Regions from separate parts of the Desulfobacca acetoxidans DSM 11109 genome, predicted to be linked through region 2. Evidence: riboswitches for the same ligand, from Rfam matches in the RefSeq annotation. Region 2 holds a riboswitch; the other holds the start of a gene.
What was found. A riboswitch is a leader RNA that binds a small molecule or an ion and turns the genes downstream of it on or off. The one in region 2 is predicted to bind cyclic di-AMP.

Region 1 (10,788 bases), 110 kb from region 2:
TTGCCCCCGACTAGCCAGGAGGCGGATGCGACTGGAAGAGATATCCAAATGGGTAGTAGGACGAAAATAAATACAATTACCGGACGAGTGTTGGAAAACTCTGGCATCCGCCTGATAGACACCCTGCGGGTCAACTTTGCGGCGTAAAATCCGTTCCAAATCGCAGGGGTCGTAGCCCGGCCGGTCTAATACAAAGAAATGAGAGAGGGTAAACAGGTCTTGATAATCTTTCCAGGTGTCGATCTCAAGCATGGCATCCAGACCGACAATGAAAAAAATCTCGACCTCGGAGCCAAATTGCCGACGAAAGAGCCGCAGGGTCTCAATGGAGTAAGACTTTTCCGGCCGCTGATTTTCGATATCTGAGACATCAAAATGCGGGATCTCAGCTACCGCCAGGCGGGTCATGGCCAGCCGGATGGCAAAAGGGGTTACTGTCTTGGTGTTCTTGTGGGGGGGCCGAGCCGCCGGAATAAACAGGAGGCGCTGCAACTGCAGAATCTCCACAGCTTCTTCAGCAGCCCGCAAGTGACCGTAATGAATCGGATTAAAAGTGCCCCCAAAAAGTCCCAGGCGCACGGTGCACCATCATTGTCGGATCTGTCCCGACCCATAAACGATAAATTTGGTGGTGGTCAGCTCTTCCAGGCTCATGGGCCCGAAGGCATGCAGTTTCGAGGTATTGATGCCGATCTCGGCGCCCAACCCCAACTCTCCGCCGTCGTTAAACCGGGTAGAAGCGTTCACCAGCACCACCGAAGAATCCACCTCATTCAAAAAGCGCTGGGCATGACCATAATTTTGCGTCACAATAGCTTCCGTATGATACGAGCCGTAGCGGGCGATATGATCTAGGGCGGCCTCCAGATCGGGAACAACTTTCACTGCTAGAATCAAGTCTGAAAATTCATAGCCCCAGTCAGTGGCAACGGCCGGCTTTACCTGGGGATCCAGTGCACAAGTCTCGGGACAACCCCGGAGCTCAACCCCTGCCTCCCGAAAACGGGCAAACATGCGGGGAATAAAACGCCGCGCCACATCCTGATGAATGAGCAGGGTTTCCATGGCGTTGCACACCCCCGGACGCTGCACCTTGGCATTGAAACAGATAGTTTCGGCCATCTCCAGATCGGCGTCGGCATCCACCAGGATATGGCAAACACCTTTGTAATGCTTCAGCACCGGGATACGGGAATTCTCCGCCACAAAACGAATCAGCCCCTCTCCCCCGCGCGGGATGACAATGTCGATCAGTTCATCAAGTTTCAACAGCTCCACCACCGCTTCCCGCTCCGTAGTGGGAATGACCTGCACGGCGGCCGCCGGAGCGCCGACCTCGGATAGGGCCTGCGCCATGAGGCGGCTGAGAGCCAGGTTAGAGCGGATGGCCTCTTTACCGCCCTTCAAGATGACTGCGTTACCGCTCTTGAGACATAACGCTCCGGCGTCAACCGTAACATTTGGCCGCGACTCGTAAATAAACCCGATTACCCCTAAAGGAATGCGCTGCCGTCCCACCAACAGGCCATTGGGACGCCGCCACATAGAAGTGACCGCCCCCACCGGATCAGGCAGGTGGATAACATCGTGGAGGCCCTGTACCATAGACTTAAGAACCTTATCGGACAAAGTGAGTCGATCAATAAAGGCCGCCGGATAATTCTGCTTTTTTGCCTCCACAATGTCCTTCTGGTTTTCTTCCTGGATAAGTTCCCTATGCTGTTCCAGACTCTGGGCCAAACCAGCCAGGGCCTGGTTTTTCACGGCGGTGGGCAGCACCGCCAAACTGCGAGCCGCCGCCTTGGCCTCCTGGGCCATATGCTTTACAACTGTAGCCATGTCCATAGTATCGGTCTTTCTTCGAGTGCTGAGTACAAAGCAAGCTGCCTTTACGACGATTCCGGAAAAATAACCATATTATCCCGGTGCACTACTTCATCATAGCCCTTATACCCCAGCGACTGCTGAATGTTGCAGGTCTGCAGACCCTTAATACAGGCTATGTCACTGGCAGAATAATTGCTGAGCCCGATGCCGATGACCTCCCCGCCCCGGTCCAAGAGACGAACCGCCGCTCCGGCACTGAAGCGGCCGTTGACCCCGATAATCCCAGCCGGCAACAGGCTCTTCCCCTGATACCGCAAAACCTGCCGGGCGCCATCGTCCACGACAATTTCCCCGGCCGGATTAGTAGTGTAAGCCAGCCAGTATTGCCGGCTGCTCAATTTGGCGGCGGGCGACAAAAATAAGGTCCCTTCTTCGGCTCCATCAAACAGCCGTTGGATAATGCGCGGCTTCAAGCCGTGGGCAATGATGGTGGGAATGCCGACGCTGGCGGCTTTTTTGGCCGCCTGAATCTTGCTGAACATCCCTCCGGAACCGATGATACCAGGTTGGCGACTGGCAGCGCGCTCCAACCGGAGATCGATTTTTTCGACCAGCGGAATTAATTTGGCCTCCGGGTGTAAGCGGGGATCCTGATCGTACAACCCATCGATATCCGTTAAAATGATCAAAAGACCGGCTTGAACGACGCTGCTGATCAGGGCCGAAAGATTATCGTTGTCCCCGAATTGAATCTCCTCTACTACCACCGTATCATTTTCGTTAATAACCGGCAGCACCTTCCAATTTAACAGGGTAAAGAGAGTGTTGCGGGCATTTAGATAGCGGCGCCGATTGGCCAGATCATTGCGGGTCAAGAGGATCTGCGCCACCTTGACACCGTGGCGGGCAAAGGCCTGCTCGTATTTTTGCATCAGCGTGGTCTGACCGATAGCAGCCACCGCCTGTTTCTGCGGGATTGACCTGGGCTTGGCCGTCAGACCGATCTTCTTGAAACCGGCGGCAATGGCACCTGAGGATACCAAGACAACCTCACGCCCTTCCCGGAGCAGGTGCGCCATAGTATCGGTCAATTCATCGATGGCCGCCTGATTCAAACCCTCAGCGGTAGTCATCACCGCACTGCCCACCTTGATGACCACCCTCCGGGTTCGGGCAATAATCTGACTTTGGAGAAGTTTCCTTTGACTAGGCTGCAACATCAGAAAGAGTTTCTAACTGGCACCAGATCATTTCTTCCAGACGCGCCACGCCCTGACCGGTGAGCGCCGAAAGGGCCAAACAGGGCCAACCGCACCGTTGTAAGGCGGCAATAACTGCCGGCAGCGGGAAATCTTGAGACAACAGATCGATTTTATTCAGGACCACCAGATACTTTTTGAGGAGCAGCTGAGGATCATACGTTCCCAGCTCTTTACGAATGAGCTCTACCGGAGCGCAGGGCGCCGTCGGGTCCAGCACGGAAGCATCCACCACCTGCAGGAGCAGGCGAGTACGCTGCACATGCCGCAGGAAACGGTCGCCTAGACCTTTGCCCAAATGGGCCCCGGTAATAAGTCCCGGAATATCGGCCACAATGATGGAATCATGTTCTTCATGCTGGATGACGCCTAAGTTGGGTTCTAAAGTAGAGAAAGGATGGCTCGAGCCACGGGCCTTGGAGGCCGTCAGCCTGGCAAGAAGCGTCGTCTTACCGGCATTGGGAGACCCGATGAGACCGACGTCAGCCAAAAGGTGTAATTCCAAGCGGAGCTGGCGCTGCTGCCCCGGCTCGCCTGATTGGGCAAAACGCGGCGAACGCAATCGAGAAGAACCGAAATGAGCATTACCTTTCCCCCCCCGTCCGCCTTGAGCCACTACGACGGTATCAGGCACTTTGACCAAATCCGCCAATAATTGCCCGCTGCCAGCATCGAGCACCATAGTACCGGGAGGGACAGGAATTTCCAAGTTGGCCCCATGTGCCCCTTTTTTTAACTGACCGCGGCCAGATTCGCCTTTTTGGGCCCGAAAGTGACGTTGATGGCGGAAATTGGCTAACGTCCGCAGCGAACTGCAGGCTACCAGGATGACATCGCCACCATCACCCCCATCACCCCCGTCCGGCGCTCCTCTAGGTTGAAAACGCCGCCGCTGAAAACTCACACAACCAGCACCGCCGCACCCGGCCTCAACAACGATATCGGCTTCATCGGCAAAGCGCCGTTGCGGCACGCTGTTCCCCTTTACGGTGTCGGATAGACGCTGACCCTTTTCCGGTTGCGGCCAAAAGCCTCGTAGGCTACCACCCCGGTAACCTTGGCAAACAGAGTGTAATCCCTGCCCATACCGACATTCTCTCCCGGATGAATACGGGTGCCCAATTGGCGAACCAAAATATTGCCGGCCTGGACCATTTGACCGCTAAAACGCTTGACGCCACGCCTCTGCCCATGACTGTCACGGCCGTTGCGGGAACTACCGCCGGCTTTTTTATGTGCCAAGACTATACCCTCCTCTCATAGTACGCTCGGTAGCCACGCCGCCATTACCCGACGACCGCTCCCACAGGACGCACTATTATGCTAACCTGATCTCTTTAACCTGCAAGGCGGTGTATTGCTGCCGATGTCCCTGTAAGCGCCGATAATCCTTGCGTCTCTTCTTCTTGAAGACCAGAATTTTTCTGGCCCGGCCCTGACGTAGGATCTGACCCCTAATGAAGGCGCCGTCAATCAGGGGCCGCCCTACTTGAAATTCATCCTCGGCCGCTACCAAAAGGACCTGGTCCAACGTGATATCGTCCCCTACTTCTCCTGCCAGACGCTCTACACGCAGCACGTCGCCGGGTTGCACCCGATACTGTTTCCCGCCGGTTTGAACGATTGCGTACACATTACCCTCCTCTAACATCAACAGGTTAATATAAATATTATTTTATCTACATGTCAAGTTTAAAGTTAATAATGCCGATACCATGAACATGTCTGGATCATACCCGGCAGACTGGCATAAGCCGGTCAAGACCCAGGAAAAATATTCTTACCATTAAAGGCAAAAATACTCGGCCCTGAGCCTGCTTGATGAGGCCGACATCTCCATACTTTGGAGAGGTTAACCTATTCATATTGCTCTGGATAAAGCAGATACGCCTACATTATCACATACTGAACCAAGTGCATAATACAAGGTGCCGATTTCTCCTCAATGAACATAATTTCTATATATTATCTAAAGGTTATGAGAATCAGGCCACTTTTTTGTTGACAATTATTGTGAAATGGGATACAAGGTAGGGCAATCTAAACAGTCATGATAAGTAACGCTGGTTGGAGGACCAAAAATAGTTAGCCGAATCTCTCATTCAGGGGAGAGCGGGGGAACCACATATATGGGTGAATCCCCAGCCTGTAAAGGCGGGGAGGGGCATGCTTTAGCTCTAACCTATAAGCTAACCACGTAGGCATTAAAGCAAGCTATTGAGGCGATCCACCGCGGGATCCTCGATTCATTCTCGTCCCGGCAACTTCCTTCTAAACCAGCACCCCCATTGTACCTATTCTGGGGGAAATGTCCCCAAGAATCGGGAGGAAGAGTATTCCTAAAAATTGAGCAGGGGTCAATTCGGAGGTAACCAATGAGAAAGATTATACTATTATCATTATTGGGTATATGTCTAGCGGTTTTTTCCGCTCCCCAACCCACAGTTTCTCTCACTATGGCGGTAGTCAAGGTAACAGCCTATTCCCACACCGGTAGAACGGCTTCCGGCGTGCGCGTGCAACCCGGCGTAGTTGCTCTCAGCCGCGATCTAGAGCGAACCCTCGATATGCAATTTGGCGAAAAAGTCAACTTGGAAGGTTTAGGAACCTTTACCTTCCATGACCGGATGGCGCGCTCTAAAAGGCAACAGGCTGACATCTGGTTTAAATCCCGTTCCAAGGCCGCTCGCTTCGGAGTGAAACGCAATATTTTACTCGTGAAAATGGTATAATGGGCGCGAACCTGGTAATCGCCTAATCCTGTTAGGCAGCTACTGCTTATCATTTCTAGAACACCGATAGGTGCGGCTCTTTGAGTGTAGCAGGGTGAATTATTTTAGACGCTCTACATAGGAGCCGGTGCGGGTATCCACCTTCAGGCGGTCCCCCACCTCTATGAACAAAGGCACCTGAATGACGGCGCCGGTTTCCATGGTGGCCGGTTTGTTGCCACCGCTGGCGGTGTCTCCCCGAAACCCGGGTTCGGTATGGCTCACCGTCAGCTCTACAAAAGTGGGCAATTCAACAGTTATGGGTTGGTTCTTGTAATAGATCACCTTGAGGTTTAAATTGTCCTGCAAAAAACCTTTGCCGTCACCCAATTGATCGGCGGTGAGCCAGATCTGTTCATATGTCTCGTTGTCCATAAAGCAGAAACGATCTTCTTCGCGATACAGATACTGCATATCTTTTTCCTGCAGGTCCGGCCGCTCGACTTTTTCTCCGGAGCGAAAGGTTTGGTCAACAACCCGACCATTGACCAAGTTTTTCAGCTTGGTGCGGACGAAGGCCCCACCCTTGCCAGGTTTGACATGCTGAAAATCAGCGATAAGGTAAGGTGTTCCCTCCCATTCGATCTTTAATCCCTTGCGAAAATCTGCCGTAGAATACATGATACCTCTTTCAATCCCGATGGTTTAGTGAAAAATATTAGGAGACTTGCAGCTTTCAGCTAATACAATACGCCGGGGAGTAGATTCACAATCTGGATGGATGATCGGTTATTCCCATCGTCGTAAGTTACCTCAATCAGCTTGCGGCTGAACTCCGAATTTCTAGATCAACGGCCGGTCCGTTTGCTTCTGGCCGTAGGATTGGGTGGGGGACCTAAGGCAGGCGCCTGGGTAACTTTCGGACCAGAACCCACCTCCGGTGCTAATTGATAGATCACTTCATTTTTCTTGATAAAATTAAGCTCTTTCCGGATTGTATCTTCGATAAATTCCCGATCGTTCTGTAAGCGATCGATAGTCTTCACCAGACGCTCATTTTCGTCTTTCAGACTGAGATTCGCCTGAAACAGACGCTCCCTCTCCTGCCGCAACTGATACAAATGATAGAGCCCTTTGTTACCGAAAAGCAATGTAGCTCCGAGAGCCAGGCCGAGGAGCGCCAACAGAACCCAGTAAAGCCTCCCTCCTGAAATCTTCTCCATGGGACTCGGGTTAGATCCACCGACAGGCGACTTGGACCCTCTCTTGGCATGCGGCAAGGCCATGGTTTATCCGTTAAACCGTTATAAATTGAGACTGCTGCGACAATCTAGGCTGAAAAGGCACGCACACCCCATTTCAACAGACAAAATCGGCTATTCGTACTACACCCTGCCCTAAGGTCTGGAAAATCAAAAGTTATTATAATTACTTATAAGTGCACATGTTCTCAAGAACACAACGAAGCATAAAAACAGAATCGGTGCGGCTGCTCACAATAATGTTTTTGCTGCTCACGGCTCACGGCTCACTGTTTTTATATAAGTTCACATGTTCTGCCGAACACAACGAAGCATAAAAACAGAATCGTGGCGGCTGCTCACAATAATGTTTTTGCTGCTCACGGCTCACGGCTCACGGCTCACTGTTTTTATACAAGTTACTCGCAAACCATGAAAATAAGACCGCAACGATCTGCTGATGTTGATCCGTTCAACTCGAACCTTGCAACTCGAAACTTATCTCCTAAATAAAATATATCATCACCTTAAGCTTCCAGTTCATGTATCGTCCGAGCTGAAAATTAAACCCTTTTCTAGATAATAATCGCAGAAAGAGGCGGCTGAGGTCAATCAAAATCTGCTCTTAGTGTTCAGATTTTGGGTTAAAATTTAGGAAGTTGCAATACTGCCAGCACCCGCATCCAGAATTTGCTCTCTTCGGCTGACTCATAAGTGGACGTTCGATCCTTGAAACTGAAGGATATCGGAGAATTTTAGCCGTCCGGATAAAACATTGGCTCACCGGGATGGCGGCTTCTCCTCCCCGTTGGGAACCTCACCGGCCTCAGGAATACCGGGTTTTAGCCGCCTCCTGATTCTCTCTGATTGGGCCTGAAACCGCTCATTTAAGATCTCAAATCCTTCTTCCAGGGATGGGGCCATCACCACGGTTTCGCCTTTGCAAACCAAAAGTCTTTTCAATTGCGGAATCTTCAATTTGCCCGCAGCCTTGAGATAAACCGGCTGGATATAGACAATAGATCCATCTACCGGCAGAACAACTATATTTCCCCGCTCCACTTGCGATCCCATCTGGTTCCAGAGGGTGAATTGCTCGGCTACCCTGGTGTCCTGATTAATCATGGCATCCACCTGGGAAGGTCCATGTATCAGAGACCCCCTGGGGAAGCTATAGATAATGATCTTGCCGTAGTTTGGCTCGTCGCAGCCCACTACACACAGCGACCTCAGGTTGGCCCTGGCTTTGGGTGTCATGGGGCAGAGCAGCAGGAAATCCATCCGCCGGGGATCGATGATATTGAGGCTGAGGTAGTAGGGGTTCATTCTCCTGAGTCTGCTGCCCATCCCTGCTTCCGGAAACTCCCACATATCCTCCTGTTTGTAGAATTCTTCCACGTCATATTGATGGTACTTGCTGTAAACGCCCATTTGGACGTCGAAAAAATCTTTTGGATAGCGGACATGCCCCTTTAGCCCTTCCGGCAGCTCCTCCAGGTTTTTCAACAGGCCCGGATAAATGCGCCGATAAGCCTGAATGACTGGATCTTGCGGGTCGGCGACATAGTAATCCACACTTCCGTCATAGGCATCGATTACGATCTTGACAGAATTGCGGATGTAGTTAAATCCCGACTCACATGGTTGGGCTCCGGGATAGCGGTCAGAGGTGATATAGGCATCTTGCAGCCAAAACAATCCCTTCGGCGTCACTACCACATACGGATCCTTATCCATAGTAAAGAAAGGCGTCAGGGCCTTGACCCGCTCTACAATGTTGCGTCGAAAGAGCATCCGGCTGTCACGGTTGGTCTTCGTAGTAAAGAAAATATCTTTCTCGCCAAAATAGAGCGCAAAAATCAGCTTGCGGAAGAGATTCGATACCTGCACGTCTCCCTTGCCAAGGTAATTGACTATCGAAATTGTGTCCGCGGTCGGATAACCCATCTCACCGCTATCATTGGGAGCAATAGCCGGGCCGTATTTTGCCCTGCCGTAATAGATGGCGGGTTCGTCTATCTGAAAGCCGTAGGCCGACGTCGGCGGAATTCCTTGAATGAACCAGGTCATAGGTTCATCCCCGGCCTGGGCCGCCGGAACCATGACCACGCCGCAGCCATGGGTATATTTCAGCCGCTCATTTACCCAATTTCGGGCGCCCTCGGGCAGTTCTTGCAGATTCAGCTCCCGAGCAGCCAGAAACACCTGTTGATGCAGGCCGTTGACATTATACCGATCCACACTCACGCCGGTAAAATCATAGTAGGTCCGCAGTTGTTCCAGTTGTTCAAAGACGTCTCCGAGCACTTCCTTATCCCACACCGGAATATTCCTCAGATTGGCCTTGATCTGGGGCGCTTTATCGTCCCAGGGAAGATCATCCAGGGAAAATTCCCGGATTTCCACCTCGTGCAAATTGTAGGCCCTCAGAGTTGCAGCAATATTTTTTTCAATAAAATCTTTCTCACGACTGATCTCATTCGGTTTGACAATATATTTTTGCACAGCATTGGAGAGCGACTGGGAATACCGGGCTCCCAGGGCCAATACTAGAATGATGCCAGCCACCGCCAGAGGTTTCAGACCCCGGCGCGTATGGATGTAGTAGAGCAGACAACAGACTAAACCGATAAGCCCAGCCAGAGAAATATATATCAGGGGCAAAATCACCCGCATCTCAACAAAACCGGGGCCATAAAAGAGAGGGGCGTGGTTTGTCTCGTAAAGCAGTTCATAGCGTTGCAGAAATAACTTCCAGGCAGCCAGGCCGAAGAGCAGGCATAGCAAGAGACTTAGATGAATCCTGGCACCCTTTGGCAGATGCAGTTCCTGTCTGGCCAGCAGGCGGCGCTCCAGCCAATACAGGAGCAACAGGCCGCTGGTAAGGAGTAGCAGCGCCACCAACATCTCATTCAATAAAAGCTGATATATTGGGAGAGAAAAGAAATAATAGCTGATATCCACGCCAAAGTACGGGTCTTGAAACCCTGCGGGTTGGCTAAAGACATATAACAGGGCGGCATCCCATTTTTTATAGAGCGGCCAGGCCACCAGCACAGCCAGAGCTAAACTGAAAGGTCCATAGACCCTCAGAGAACCGACGCGGAAGTGGCGGACCAGTTCCCGGTACTTCGATCTTGCCTGATCAGTGGGCATCGGCGGCTCCACATTGCCTAAGTATCTCGAGCCGATCCAGAAATTAAGGAAGAAGGTACAAAAGAACAGCAGAGTGAAAGCAGCAAAAATAAGATATTGGTAACCCAGGCGCAACCAGAAATACTTTTCATACCCCAGAGAACGGAACCACCACAAATCCACCATGAATTCGGTAAACAGCACGGCAAAAAGAAAATAACCCACCACGAAAAGCAACCCACCGATCAGTAGTGTCAAAAGCCACCGCTTCAATCGCTGCATTATACCTTCTCTCCTTGCCTCATCCTGCTTCAGTTCTGCAATCGGTTTAACCCCGTTTAACCATACGGCAATGTTATATTGTATTGCACGCACGTCCGCAAGACAATTTCAAATCCGAAAATTAAGCTGCATTCCCATGAAAAATTTTGCTATTTTGATATATTGAACCAGGTTAAGGGGCCGCCAATAGTTGGGACGCCCACCAAGGGCCGTCCCTATAGAGATTATTTTCATGGTTTGCGGGTGATTTATCGGTTATGACAATTAGGTATAATAATGCGTCAGCGACATTTTGGTTGTGAAGTCTATGTTTATCAAAAATAAAGTTGGCAT
Region 2 (10,788 bases):
AGTGGCAGCGCGCGTGGTGAGTCTGCCATGCGGGCAACTGTTTCAGGCGCAGCCGCCAACCTACCGCGAACAGGTGCTCCCACCCGGCAAACCGCTGGTTACCCTTGAAACCGGGGTTTCTTTAGGCTGGCGGCCCTATGTAACTACGGGCGGGCCGCTCGAGGTCATCGGCATAGATCGCTTTGGCGCCTCCGCCCCCGGCAACGTAGTGATGCGGGAGTATGGTTTTAGCGTCGAAAATGTCTGCCAGCGGGCATTAAATTTATTAGGGCGGGAGGGAAGGTAAGAGAGGATGATCTCATTACAGGAATCTTTATGATTCAAGATGGCATCCATCAGTCCTCAAACAGTATCGGCAACTGACCTATGAGGAGTTAGCCTTTCATCCGGAGGATTCGGCCTCCTTCCGTGTTTTTTCCAGGTTGAAGATGGGGCAGCATCCCAGCGACACCACCTTGCAAGAAAACATTAAGCCCATCAGTCCATTGACCAGGGAAGTGGTGAACCTGGTTCTCGTCCAGCATGCGGCCTGCCAGGATGCCGAGAAGGGTCGCACCGTCCGTTTCGATTCCATCGCTGTTGACGCCAATATTCATTATCCCACCGATTCGACCTTGCTGCAGGGAGGATATCGTGCTGGTGCGCAGACTTGTTTTTTTCCTGATTATATGGGTATTGTTGACCCTCCAGGCGGCTGCGGCGCCCGGGCGGGTCTATACCCTCAAGGAATTGGAGGAGATTGCCCTCCAAGTCCATCCGTCACTGAAGGCTGCATTTGAAGCCACGCGTCAGGCTGACGCCGACTGGCGGATCACCCGACAGTATCCTAATCCGGAATTAGATATTGGAGTAAGTTCCCAGAAGACCAAGGGCGGGGAAGGGCCTTTAACCGGCACCGGTTACAATCTTACGGTCACCCAGCCCATCGAGTGGGTGGGAAGGCGGGCTAAAAGGCGCCCTGATCATTCTGAACCTCCCCCTGGCCCTCATCGGCGGCATCCTGGGTCTGCTTATCTCCGGCCTCTACTTAAGTGTGCCGGCCTCGGTGGGGTTTATTGCCCTGTTTGGGGTGGCAGTGCTCAACGGGGTAGTCCTGGTTTCACAGATAAATCTGCTCCGGCGGGAGGGACTGGAAGTGGAGGAGGCGGTGCGGCAGGGATGCGAGCGGCGGCTGCAGCCGGTCTTGATGACTGCCCTGGTTGCCATTCTGGGGCTGGTCCCCTTGCTCTTTGCCACCGGACCCGGGTCGGAGGTGCAGCGGCCCCTGGCGGTGGTGGTGGTGAGCGGTCTTTTCACCTCCACCCTGCTGACCTTGATTGTTTTGCCGGTGCTGTATGGCAGGTTCGCCGAACGCCTGCCGGAGCATTAGGAGGGATATGTTTGAAATGCGTCACCTGACCGAAGAGGAAGGGGGTGGCTTTCTTATTACATTGCTGCCAAGATTGGGTTGGTATAAATGTGAAACTACCTCGTCTTTTTCTCGGTAATCAGGGAATGGGCAAGTATCATCAAAATAACCTTTAGGGTATTCATCTTCTGGTTTCCAGATATCATCCGCTCTTATGGTGTGAATGCTGCCATAGGACGGCGGGCGCGGCCCGCCCTATGAGTAAATTATCGATAATGGGATAGAGCGGCCCATGGCCGCCGGTTTCATTTAGTTCCGCCGCATCCCCTTGGGGATGCCCCGGACCTCCCGGTCGAACATACTGAAGTTCCAGAAGCTCCAATTGGCAATTCAAGGCTAATGTATTATATCGGCCGCAAGCCGGATGATGCGGTCTTCTTTACTCTTTAGTGAGATGGCCGGCCTGCCAGTTAATATCGTTCTGCTGTTCCTGAACCATGGGGTCCTTTCGCCGCCGGGAAGCTTTTTTAAAGGTGGCAATAGGCGCCAAGGCCTCTGCGCTGGCGTAATCCTGCGGCAGCCCGAATTCCTCATAAGCGGAAAGTTCCGCGCCGAATACATCTGTAAGCCTGTGTTTTATAAGTGAGATAGCCAGATGGGTTCGGAAGGCTTGGACGAGGTCCGCCACCTTCTTTGAGCCAAAGGTAACCACCTCGCGATAAGCTTTTTCTGCCTCCAGGTTCCAGTGCCAGGTGTCTTCAAAGGCGGTTATTTGGGCCGCTGCTAGTTCCCCACTTTTTTCAGCAAAGAGAATATTATAGGTTGCTTGACTGTTGAAGGGAGGGTCCAGGTAAATTAAATCCACACTAGCAGTGTCGATCTGATTGCGCAAGATATCGAGATTGTCCCCGAAAAAAAGTTTGTTTTTCCAGGCTGGACTCATGGCGCTTCCTCCAAGCTAAAGGTAATGCCTCCGGGGATAAAATAAAAATCGTAATACTTCGGCTATCTGAGATAATAGATCAGGAACATGGTTGACGGTGCCCACCCTACAGCACCACAGCATCGACAGACCCGTCTGTAGGGGCGAATCTGGTATTCGCCCCAAACAACTGAAGTGTTACTAAAGATCAATGTTCGGCTGGCCTAAGTTGGCTATGGCAACTATCTCACGATATAAAAAATATGGCAATGATCAAGAGCAGAACAGAAGCTATAAGATATTTTTCACAAGTTTATTGACAAGAGGTTGCGGGGATAATAAAATAACTTTTTAAATTTTAGAATAGCCGAGGCTTACCATTTCCCCGCGTCGTGGGGCCAAAATACACTTTTTAAAGGAAAATAAGTAAGATGAAGAAACATTATCTCTTAGCGCCCGGGCCCACTCCGGTGTCTCCGGAAACCCTGCTTGCCATGGCCACGCCCATCATTCACCACCGTTCGCCGCAGTTTGCCGAGGTAGTGGCGGAATGCCGGGTGGGTCTGAAGTATTTATTTCAGACAAAACAGGAAGTCTTAATCTTGGCCTCTACCGGTACCGGGGCTATGGAAGGAGCTATTACCAACACCCTTTCTCCGGGTGATACCGCCTTAGTGGTGCGGGGCGGCAAGTTTGGCGAGCGTTGGGGCGAGATCTGCGCCGCCTATGGGGTCAATTTCGAGGCCATCGATGTGGAGTGGGGCAGGGCGGTGCAGGTGGCTGACGTCGCTGCCAAACTGAAGGCCAACCCGGCTATTAAGGCCGTCTGCATTCAGGCCCATGAAACCTCCACCGGCGTTAATCATCCGGTAAAGGAGCTGGCTGAGCTTACCAAGTCCTTGCCTGGCACCCTGCTCCTGGTGGATGCCATCAGTGCTTTAGGAGCTTTTGAGCTGCCGATGGACGCCTGGGGGATAGACATCATGGTGGCCGGGTCGCAGAAGGCTATGATGCTGCCTCCGGGATTGGCCTTTGCCTGTCTGTCCGAAAAGGCCTGGGAATTTACCAAGACCGCCACGTGCAACAAATATTATTTCAATTTCTCCAAGGAACTGAAGAACATCCAGAAAAACACCGGCGCCTATACCTCGGCGGTCTCGTTGGTTATGGGTTTGCGCGATGTCTTACGGTATTTCAAGGAAGCCACTCTCGAGAAGATCTTTGCCGAACATCAACTGATGTCCAAGGCTACCAAAGCTGCCGTCAAGGCTCTGGGGTTGGAACTGTTCAGTCAGGAAGGTGCTTCCGACGCCCTGACCGCGGTCAGGGCGCCGGCCGGCGTCGACGGTCAGGACGTCGTAAAATTGCTGCGGGATAAATATGGCATTATGATTGCCGGCGGGCAGGCCGAAGCCAAGGGCAAGATTTTCCGGATTGCCCATATGGGGTATATCGGCAATTTTGATATCGTCATGATTATTGCCGCCCTGGAAGTGGTATTGAATGAATTAGGGTATAAAGCTCCTTACGGCGCCGGGGTTAAGGCGGCGGAGGAAGTATTGTTCGGGGGAGCCTAAGCCATGAAAGTTCTGATCAGCGACAACCTTCATGCTCATGGGGTGGCCATCTTCGAGCAGGCTCCCAATATCGAAGTTATCAATCGTCCGGGTATGCCACCGGAAGAGTTCATGGAAGTAGTTCAGGATGTGGACGGCCTGGTCATCCGCAGCGCCACCAAAGTGACCGATAAGGTATTGGAGGTTGCCAGTCGCCTCAAAGTGGTGGGGCGGGCCGGCACCGGTCTGGACAATGTCAATATTCCCGAAGCCACCAAACGGGGTATCGTGGTCATGAACACCCCCGGCGGCAACACCGTTACCACCGGTGAACATGCCATCTCCATGATGCTGGCCCTGGCGCGCAATATCCCCCAGGCCGCCCATTCCATGCGGGAGGGGCGTTGGGAAAAGAAGCGGTTTCAGGGTCGGGAGGTGTATAATAAAACTCTCGGCATTATCGGTTTGGGCCGGATCGGCACGGTGGTGGCTGGCCGGGCGCAGGGACTGAAGATGCGCATCCTGGGGTATGATCCTTTCGTCAAGAAAGAGATGGTGACCTCGTGCGGGGTAGAGTTGGTTACTCTGGATGAGCTTTTTGCCCGGTCTGATTTTATCACCCTGCACACCCCGAAAACCAAGGACACCGCCCACATTATCAGCCGGGAGGCCTTCCGCAAGATGAAACGGGGGGTGATGCTTATCAACTGCGCCCGAGGTGGGCTGATTGATGAGGAAGCCCTCAAAGAGGCCCTCGAGGAAGGCATCGTCGCCGGGGCGGCGTTGGACGTCTTCGAACAGGAACCGCCGGTGGGTTCACCGCTGCTGTTGATGGGCAACGTTGTCTGTACCCCGCATCTGGGCGCCTCCACCGAAGAGGCTCAGGAAAACGTGGCGGTGGCCATTGCCGAGCAGATGGTGGATTATCTGCTCAACGGTACGGTCAAAAATGCGGTCAATGCCCCTTCGGTGAGCGGAGAGGTATTGAATCAACTCCGGCCCTACCTAACGTTGGCGGAGGCGTTAGGCGCCTTTCAGGCCCAGATCGCCGAGGGCCCGATCGACAGCGTCAATATCGAGTACATCGGTGAAATATCGAAGCTGGACACCACCCCGCTCATGCACTCCATCATGAAGGGGTTGCTCTATCCGGTGATGCGGGACGAAGTGAATTACGTCAATGCTCCTGCCATCGCCAAAGATCGGGGAATCCATCTGACCGAAACCAAAGTGGAGTCGGCGGAGGATTTTACCACCCTGATACGTCTGACCGTACGGGCTGCTCAGAAGGAAAACATTTTGGCAGGCACCATTTTCGGCCGCTACGAACCCCGGTTAGTCCGCATTAATGCCTTCCGCTTAGAAGCCGTGCCCGAAGGCCACATGCTGTTTATTTACAATACCGACAGGCCGGGGGTCATCGGCGCCATCGGTACCACCATCGGCAACCACAAGATCAATATCGCCCGGATGACCGTGGGTCAGGAAAAAGAGCGGGGGCAGAACATTATCCTGCTGACTACCGACACGTCGGTTACTCCCGAATGTCTGGCTGATGTGCGGGCCCTGCCGCACGTGGCCTCGGCTCATCCACTTGAACTGTAATCCAAAGGAGGAGGACGCCGTGGCTCCTCCTCTTCCCATCCCTTGGCATTGGAGGGTGTCATGACCGATACCGAGGAAAAAGGCTTTACCGTCAAGGACCGCCGTTTTTTCCAGCAGTCGGAAGAAGAAAAAGAGCGTTTGCGGGAGGAATCCCGCCAGCGGGAGGAGGCGCGCGCCACGTACGAAGCCGAGGCTGCCAAGCCCGCGGATGCTGCCAAATCTCAAACCGGGACGCCCCTGCCGGAGATCAATTTCGCCTCGTTTATCATGTCTCTGGGAACGTCGGTGTTTATCCACCTGGGTGACGCGCCCCATCCCGAAACCGGCAAGAGCGATAAGGATATGTCCCTGGCCAAGCAGACCATCGATCTTTTAGGTCTTTTGAGGGAAAAAACCAGAAATAATCTAACTTCCGAAGAAGAAAACCTCTTTGACAATCTCTTGTACGATCTGCGGATGCGGTACGTGAGGGAAGTGACCAAATCCGGCGGGGCCTGATGCGGCATCTGACACTGCACTGCCCGGCCAAGGTCAATCTCTATCTCAAAGTCATCGGCCGGAGATCGGATGGTTATCATGATCTGATCACCCTGATGCAGCCCGTCACCTTAACAGATGAGCTGGCCATCAGCCATGCTGCAGCAGGGATTGGGTTAGAGTGCGACCATCCCGATTTACCTGTGGATGAAAGGAACCTGGCCGTGCGGGCGGCGATGGCTTTTCAAGCAGCCGTCTCGCGCCGATTCGGGGTTCGGATCCGGTTAAAAAAAAACATTCCTCTTGCTGCCGGGCTGGGAGGTGGCAGCAGCGATGCCGCCGGTGTCTTAAAGGGGTTGAATGCCATCAGCGGCAAACCTTTGACTGCTAGTCAGCTCCATCAACTGGCCCGCCGCCTGGGAGCGGACGTACCTTTTTTTTTACTGGACGGACCGGCTTGGGGGCGCGGTATCGGCGATGTCTTGACTCCGGTTGTCCTGCCCACCTATTGCTATGTTTTGGTGAATCCCGGCTATCAGATATCGACCGCCTGGGCGTATTCCCGGCTGCAACCGCCGTTTGTGGCGCCGGCGGAGGCCCGGTGGGATTGCTGGCCCGAGCAGCCTCCCGCTGCTTGGTTACACAACGATTTAGAGGCAGTTGCCATGGCAAGCTACCCTGATCTGCTTGCCCTGAAGCAGGCCTTGTGGCAGGAGGGGGCGGAAGGGGTATTGATGTCCGGCAGCGGTCCCACGGTTTTTGGCATCTTTGCTGATCAGGCGGCGGCTTCTGAGGCTGCCGAACGTCTGCGGACCGCCACCGGTTTTTGGACTGCTGCGGCGCTGGGGCTCTCTCCCACCTCATCGTCTCTCTTTTTAAAGGACTTGGGCTGATGAACGAGATCAGTATTTTTGCGGGCAATGCCAACCGCCCTTTAGCGGGGAAAATCTGCAGCTATCTGAATCTGCCTCTGGGGGAAGCCCTCGTGGGTCGTTTTTCTGATGGAGAAATTATCGTCGAAATCAAGGAAAATGTCCGAGGTAAAGATGTTTTCGTCGTCCAGCCCACCTGTACGCCGATTAATGAGAATCTGATGGAGCTGCTGATCATGGTGGATGCCCTGAAGCGGGCCTCGGCCGGCTGCATTACGGCGGTGACGCCGTATTACGCCTATGCCCGCCAGGATCGGAAGACGGCGCCCCGGATGCCGATCTCGGCCAAGTTGGTGGCCGATCTCTTTACCGTGGCCGGGACCCAGAGGCTTCTCACTATGGACCTCCATACCGGTCAGATCCAAGGATTTTTCAATATTCCGGTGGATCATCTGTTCGCGATGCCGGTGTTATTGGAATATATCAAGAATAATTTTGCTCCCGATCTGGCTATTGTCTCGCCCGACACCGGCGGGGTCGAGCGTGCCCGCGCCTTTGCCCGACGTCTGAAAAGCAGCCTGGCGATTATCGACAAACGCCGGGAAGGACCCGCCATTTCCGCTATGACGCTTATCGGCAATGTCTGGGGCAAAGAAACCGTCATTATTGATGATATGGTCAATACGGGGGGAACGTTGCATATGGCGGCGGAAATCCTGGTGCGGCACGGCGCCCGCTCTGTCCACGCCTGCGTCACGCATCCCGTGCTGGCGCGAGATTCCATCTCCACGATCAAAAACTCCCTTCTGCGCAGCCTCATTGTTACCGATACCATACCCCTATCAGCCGAAGCCGAGGCCTGCGAAAAGATCCAAGTCCTTTCCGTGGCCCCGCTCCTGGGAGAAGCCATCAGGCGGATTCACGCCCAAGATTCAGTAAGCTCTTTATTTATTTAGTGACGTAGAGAATGTTCATTGCGACCGGTTGGCAGTGGTCATCGATAAGCTGGCAATATTCACCTTGAAACGAAACTAACCAGATGGGTGGAGTGGACCTCCGGGCCCGCCATCTTCGAAAGTTTGCTGCTTCTCAAAGTGAACCCGGTGTTAGAGCAACTCACTGTCAAACGATGATTCGGGCTGTAGCCGTAGGGGCGAATCTTGTATTCGGCCTGAACCGGGTGCGGCAAGACCCTAGGCAGTTAAGGAAGGTTGATTTTGCAACTCTTCATTGGATTAGGAAATCCGGGATTTCGATATAAAAGAACCCGCCACAACGTCGGTTTTCAAATAATTGACGTCCTCAGCCAGAGATGGGGTATATCTCTCAACCGTCATACTTGTTCAGCCCAATGGGGTCGGGGGGGCTGGGCCGGCCAGGAGGTCGTTTTGGCTCAGCCGGAAACTTATATGAACCTCAGCGGCCGGGCCGTCTTTCGCTTGTTGGCTTTTTTTCAGTTGAGCGCCGCGGACTTGCTGATTATCCATGATGATCTGGATCTGCCACTCGGCAGGCTCAAGTTTGTCCTCAGGGGAGGCGCTGGCGGTCACCGGGGGGTTGCCTCGATTATCAACACCATCCATACCACCGAATTTTTACGCCTCAAAGTCGGCATAGGCCGTCCGCAATACGGTGAAACGGTGGAAAACTATGTGCTCAGTCCCTGTTATCCGGCCGAAATTGATACCTATGCCAGTATGATAGATCGAACGGCTGACGCTCTCGAAGCAGTCTTAAAAGTCGGCCTCAACCAGGCTATGAGTCTTTTCCATGGTTGGATGCCGCCGGCCGAAAACCGCTCGGCGACTAGCTCGTAGCCATCCGGAAAGTCATGGTATTGCCTCACCCCGCTTACTGGGAAGTTAATTATCCCCTCGCCCCGCTTGCGGGGAGAGGATAAGGGAGCGGGGTGAAAACATCATTATTCCATTTAGTTGCAATATTACCGGAGACCAGCCATAGTTTCCGGATGGGACTTAATTACAAAATCTTTACAGAAGAGGCACGATATGATTTCTGGCAGAAATGATGATGACCGGGAACGGCCTGATTGGCGGGCCATTGATCGAATACGGGATCGTTCCCGGCATCGGCGGGTAGAGCCAAAGCCGCCGGGAGGTCGGAAGCAGGAGGAGAAAATCAGGCGGGAAGTCCTCAAACAGGCGGAAGCGCTTTTCGGAGGCAAACAGCAGCGGCCGGAATACAAAAAGGCAGCAGCTGAACTAGCAGACCACCGGGCCACGCCGCACTTTTCGGCATTGGCAGCAAAGTTTCTGGCGGCCTATGGGTTGCCGGAAGACTGGCGAGCCCTGATGTTATTTTTAGATTATCCGGAGTCTACCGTGATTGTCGAAGCCGTGCATCGCCTGCAGCAATTGGCGCCGACCCAGACCATGACCGAGATACAAGGGTTTAAAGGCAAGCTGCGTACGCTCTCTCTGATATCCCCCTTTCCGGAGGTAAGGGAGCAGGCGGAAGCAACGCTGGCGAAACTCTAGGCTTCTGTCCCCTTCAAGCGACTCTCCGGTCTCTTCTTAACCGAAATGTTATTCAAATGCTGCTTGACAAAACTGCAGCCTGGCTTATAGTAAAAGCTATACTAACAGCCGAAATCCATGGTCAAACTATGGGTGCGGGGGAACCGGGTATTAGGGGCGTATCGCCGTCCGGCGTAGGACAACCTCATCGGTCCAAGCCCTGCAGCTAACCTCGTAGGCGTCGATGGGGAGAGACCTTCCGGACTGGATGCCCGGAGGCGTGACCTCCCGGAAAAATAGTTTGGAGAGTTCTCATGAGTTTGGCTTCCGCTTCAGGAGCGGAGCAGACGTTTCAATCCGCATCAGAACCAGCCGCCGATTTCCCCTCCGGCCATAACAGCCCTAAAGCTCGCTTAGATAAAAAGAAAAATCTGCTTCTGGCGCTGGGGGCTATGGGAGTGGTATATGGCGATATCGGCACCAGTCCGCTCTACACCGTCAAGGAATGCTTCCACGGCAAGCACGCCATGGCCATCTCCCCGGATAACATTCTAGGGGTTATGTCCCTAATTTTCTGGTCGCTGACGATGGTAGTGACCGTAAAATATGTCATGTTCATTTTGAGGGCCGACAACCATGGTGAGGGCGGGATTTATGCCCTGGCCGCCCTGTTTCTCGGAAAAGGAAAGCAGAGTGTGTCGCCCGGTACGGTAAACCGGCTAGTGCTCCTGGCAATTTTTGGCGCCGCCCTGTTGTGCGGTGAAGGCCTGATTACGCCGGTCATCTCGGTACTCTCTGCCATGGAGGGCCTAAACGTAGCTACCAAGGCGGCCGAACCTTTTGTCCTGCCACTTTCTTGTGGGGTCTTGTTCGGCCTGTTTCTAGTACAGAGCCAGGGGACGGAGCGGATCGGCAAGATCTTCGGTCCCATAATGATCTTCTGGTTCATTTCTCTGGGCCTCTTGGGAATCATGCAGGTTTTTCGGACGCCGGGGATTTTGGCGGCCCTGGATCCACGTTACGCCGTAAACTTCTTTCTGGTCAATCGCCTGCATGGCGCCATAGTACTAGGTGCCGTCGTGCTCTGTATTACTGGATGTGAGGCGCTGTATGCCGACATGGGTCATTTCGGGCGCGGTCCTATCCGCCTTTCCTGGATCGCCTTAGTGTTTCCAGCCCTCCTGCTCAATTATTTCGGCCAAACTGCCCTCCTGCTGGAAAATCCCCTTGCCGCCGTTCATCCCTTTTATGAACTGGTGCCTAAAGTGCTTTTGTATCCTATGGTTGGGCTAGCCACCACTGCCACCGTGATTGCCTCCCAGGCCATGATCTCCGGCGTCTTTTCGCTGATGCAGCAAGCCATTCAGATCGGCTACGCCCCCCGGTTACGCATTGTCCACACCTCGGGAGAAACCAAGGGGCAGATTTACATGCCTTGGGTCAACTCGGTGATGATGATCGGCTGCCTCGGTTTGGCCCTGGCTTTTAAGGAATCCAGCAACTTAGCTGCCGCTTACGGTATTGCCGTGAC

Region 1: linked by a shared signal. The riboswitch ahead of DESAC_RS06815 (3D domain-containing protein) and the one ahead of DESAC_RS06385 (potassium transporter Kup) in region 2 are both predicted to bind cyclic di-AMP.

Annotation. Positions count from the first base shown of each region.
Region 1 is NC_015388.1:1,573,882-1,584,669, reverse strand. It holds gene nadD (nicotinate-nucleotide adenylyltransferase) at 1-579, opposite strand, end outside; gene DESAC_RS06840 (glutamate-5-semialdehyde dehydrogenase) at 589-1,845, opposite strand; gene proB (glutamate 5-kinase) at 1,890-3,047, opposite strand; gene cgtA (Obg family GTPase CgtA) at 3,034-4,059, opposite strand; gene rpmA (50S ribosomal protein L27) at 4,071-4,328, opposite strand; gene rplU (50S ribosomal protein L21) at 4,405-4,719, opposite strand; cyclic di-AMP (ydaO/yuaA leader) riboswitch at 5,164-5,305, shown strand; gene DESAC_RS06815 (3D domain-containing protein) at 5,462-5,818, shown strand; gene efp (elongation factor P) at 5,918-6,478, opposite strand; gene DESAC_RS15185 (FtsB family cell division protein) at 6,646-7,083, opposite strand; gene DESAC_RS06800 (UPF0182 family protein) at 7,819-10,446, opposite strand; gene DESAC_RS06795 (HAMP domain-containing sensor histidine kinase) at 10,763-10,788, shown strand, end outside.
Region 2 is NC_015388.1:1,467,579-1,478,366, forward strand. It holds gene tkt (transketolase) at 1-286, shown strand, start outside; gene DESAC_RS16250 (hypothetical protein) at 429-779, shown strand; partial or broken gene DESAC_RS16255 (efflux RND transporter permease subunit) at 956-1,369, shown strand; gene DESAC_RS16385 (class I SAM-dependent methyltransferase) at 1,788-2,291, opposite strand; gene DESAC_RS06350 (pyridoxal-phosphate-dependent aminotransferase family protein) at 2,702-3,847, shown strand; gene serA (phosphoglycerate dehydrogenase) at 3,851-5,431, shown strand; gene DESAC_RS15720 (DUF1844 domain-containing protein) at 5,492-5,929, shown strand; gene DESAC_RS15725 (4-(cytidine 5'-diphospho)-2-C-methyl-D-erythritol kinase) at 5,929-6,801, shown strand; gene DESAC_RS06370 (ribose-phosphate diphosphokinase) at 6,798-7,736, shown strand; gene pth (aminoacyl-tRNA hydrolase) at 7,998-8,597, shown strand; gene DESAC_RS06380 (hypothetical protein) at 8,790-9,278, shown strand; cyclic di-AMP (ydaO/yuaA leader) riboswitch at 9,375-9,513, shown strand; gene DESAC_RS06385 (potassium transporter Kup) at 9,572-10,788, shown strand, end outside.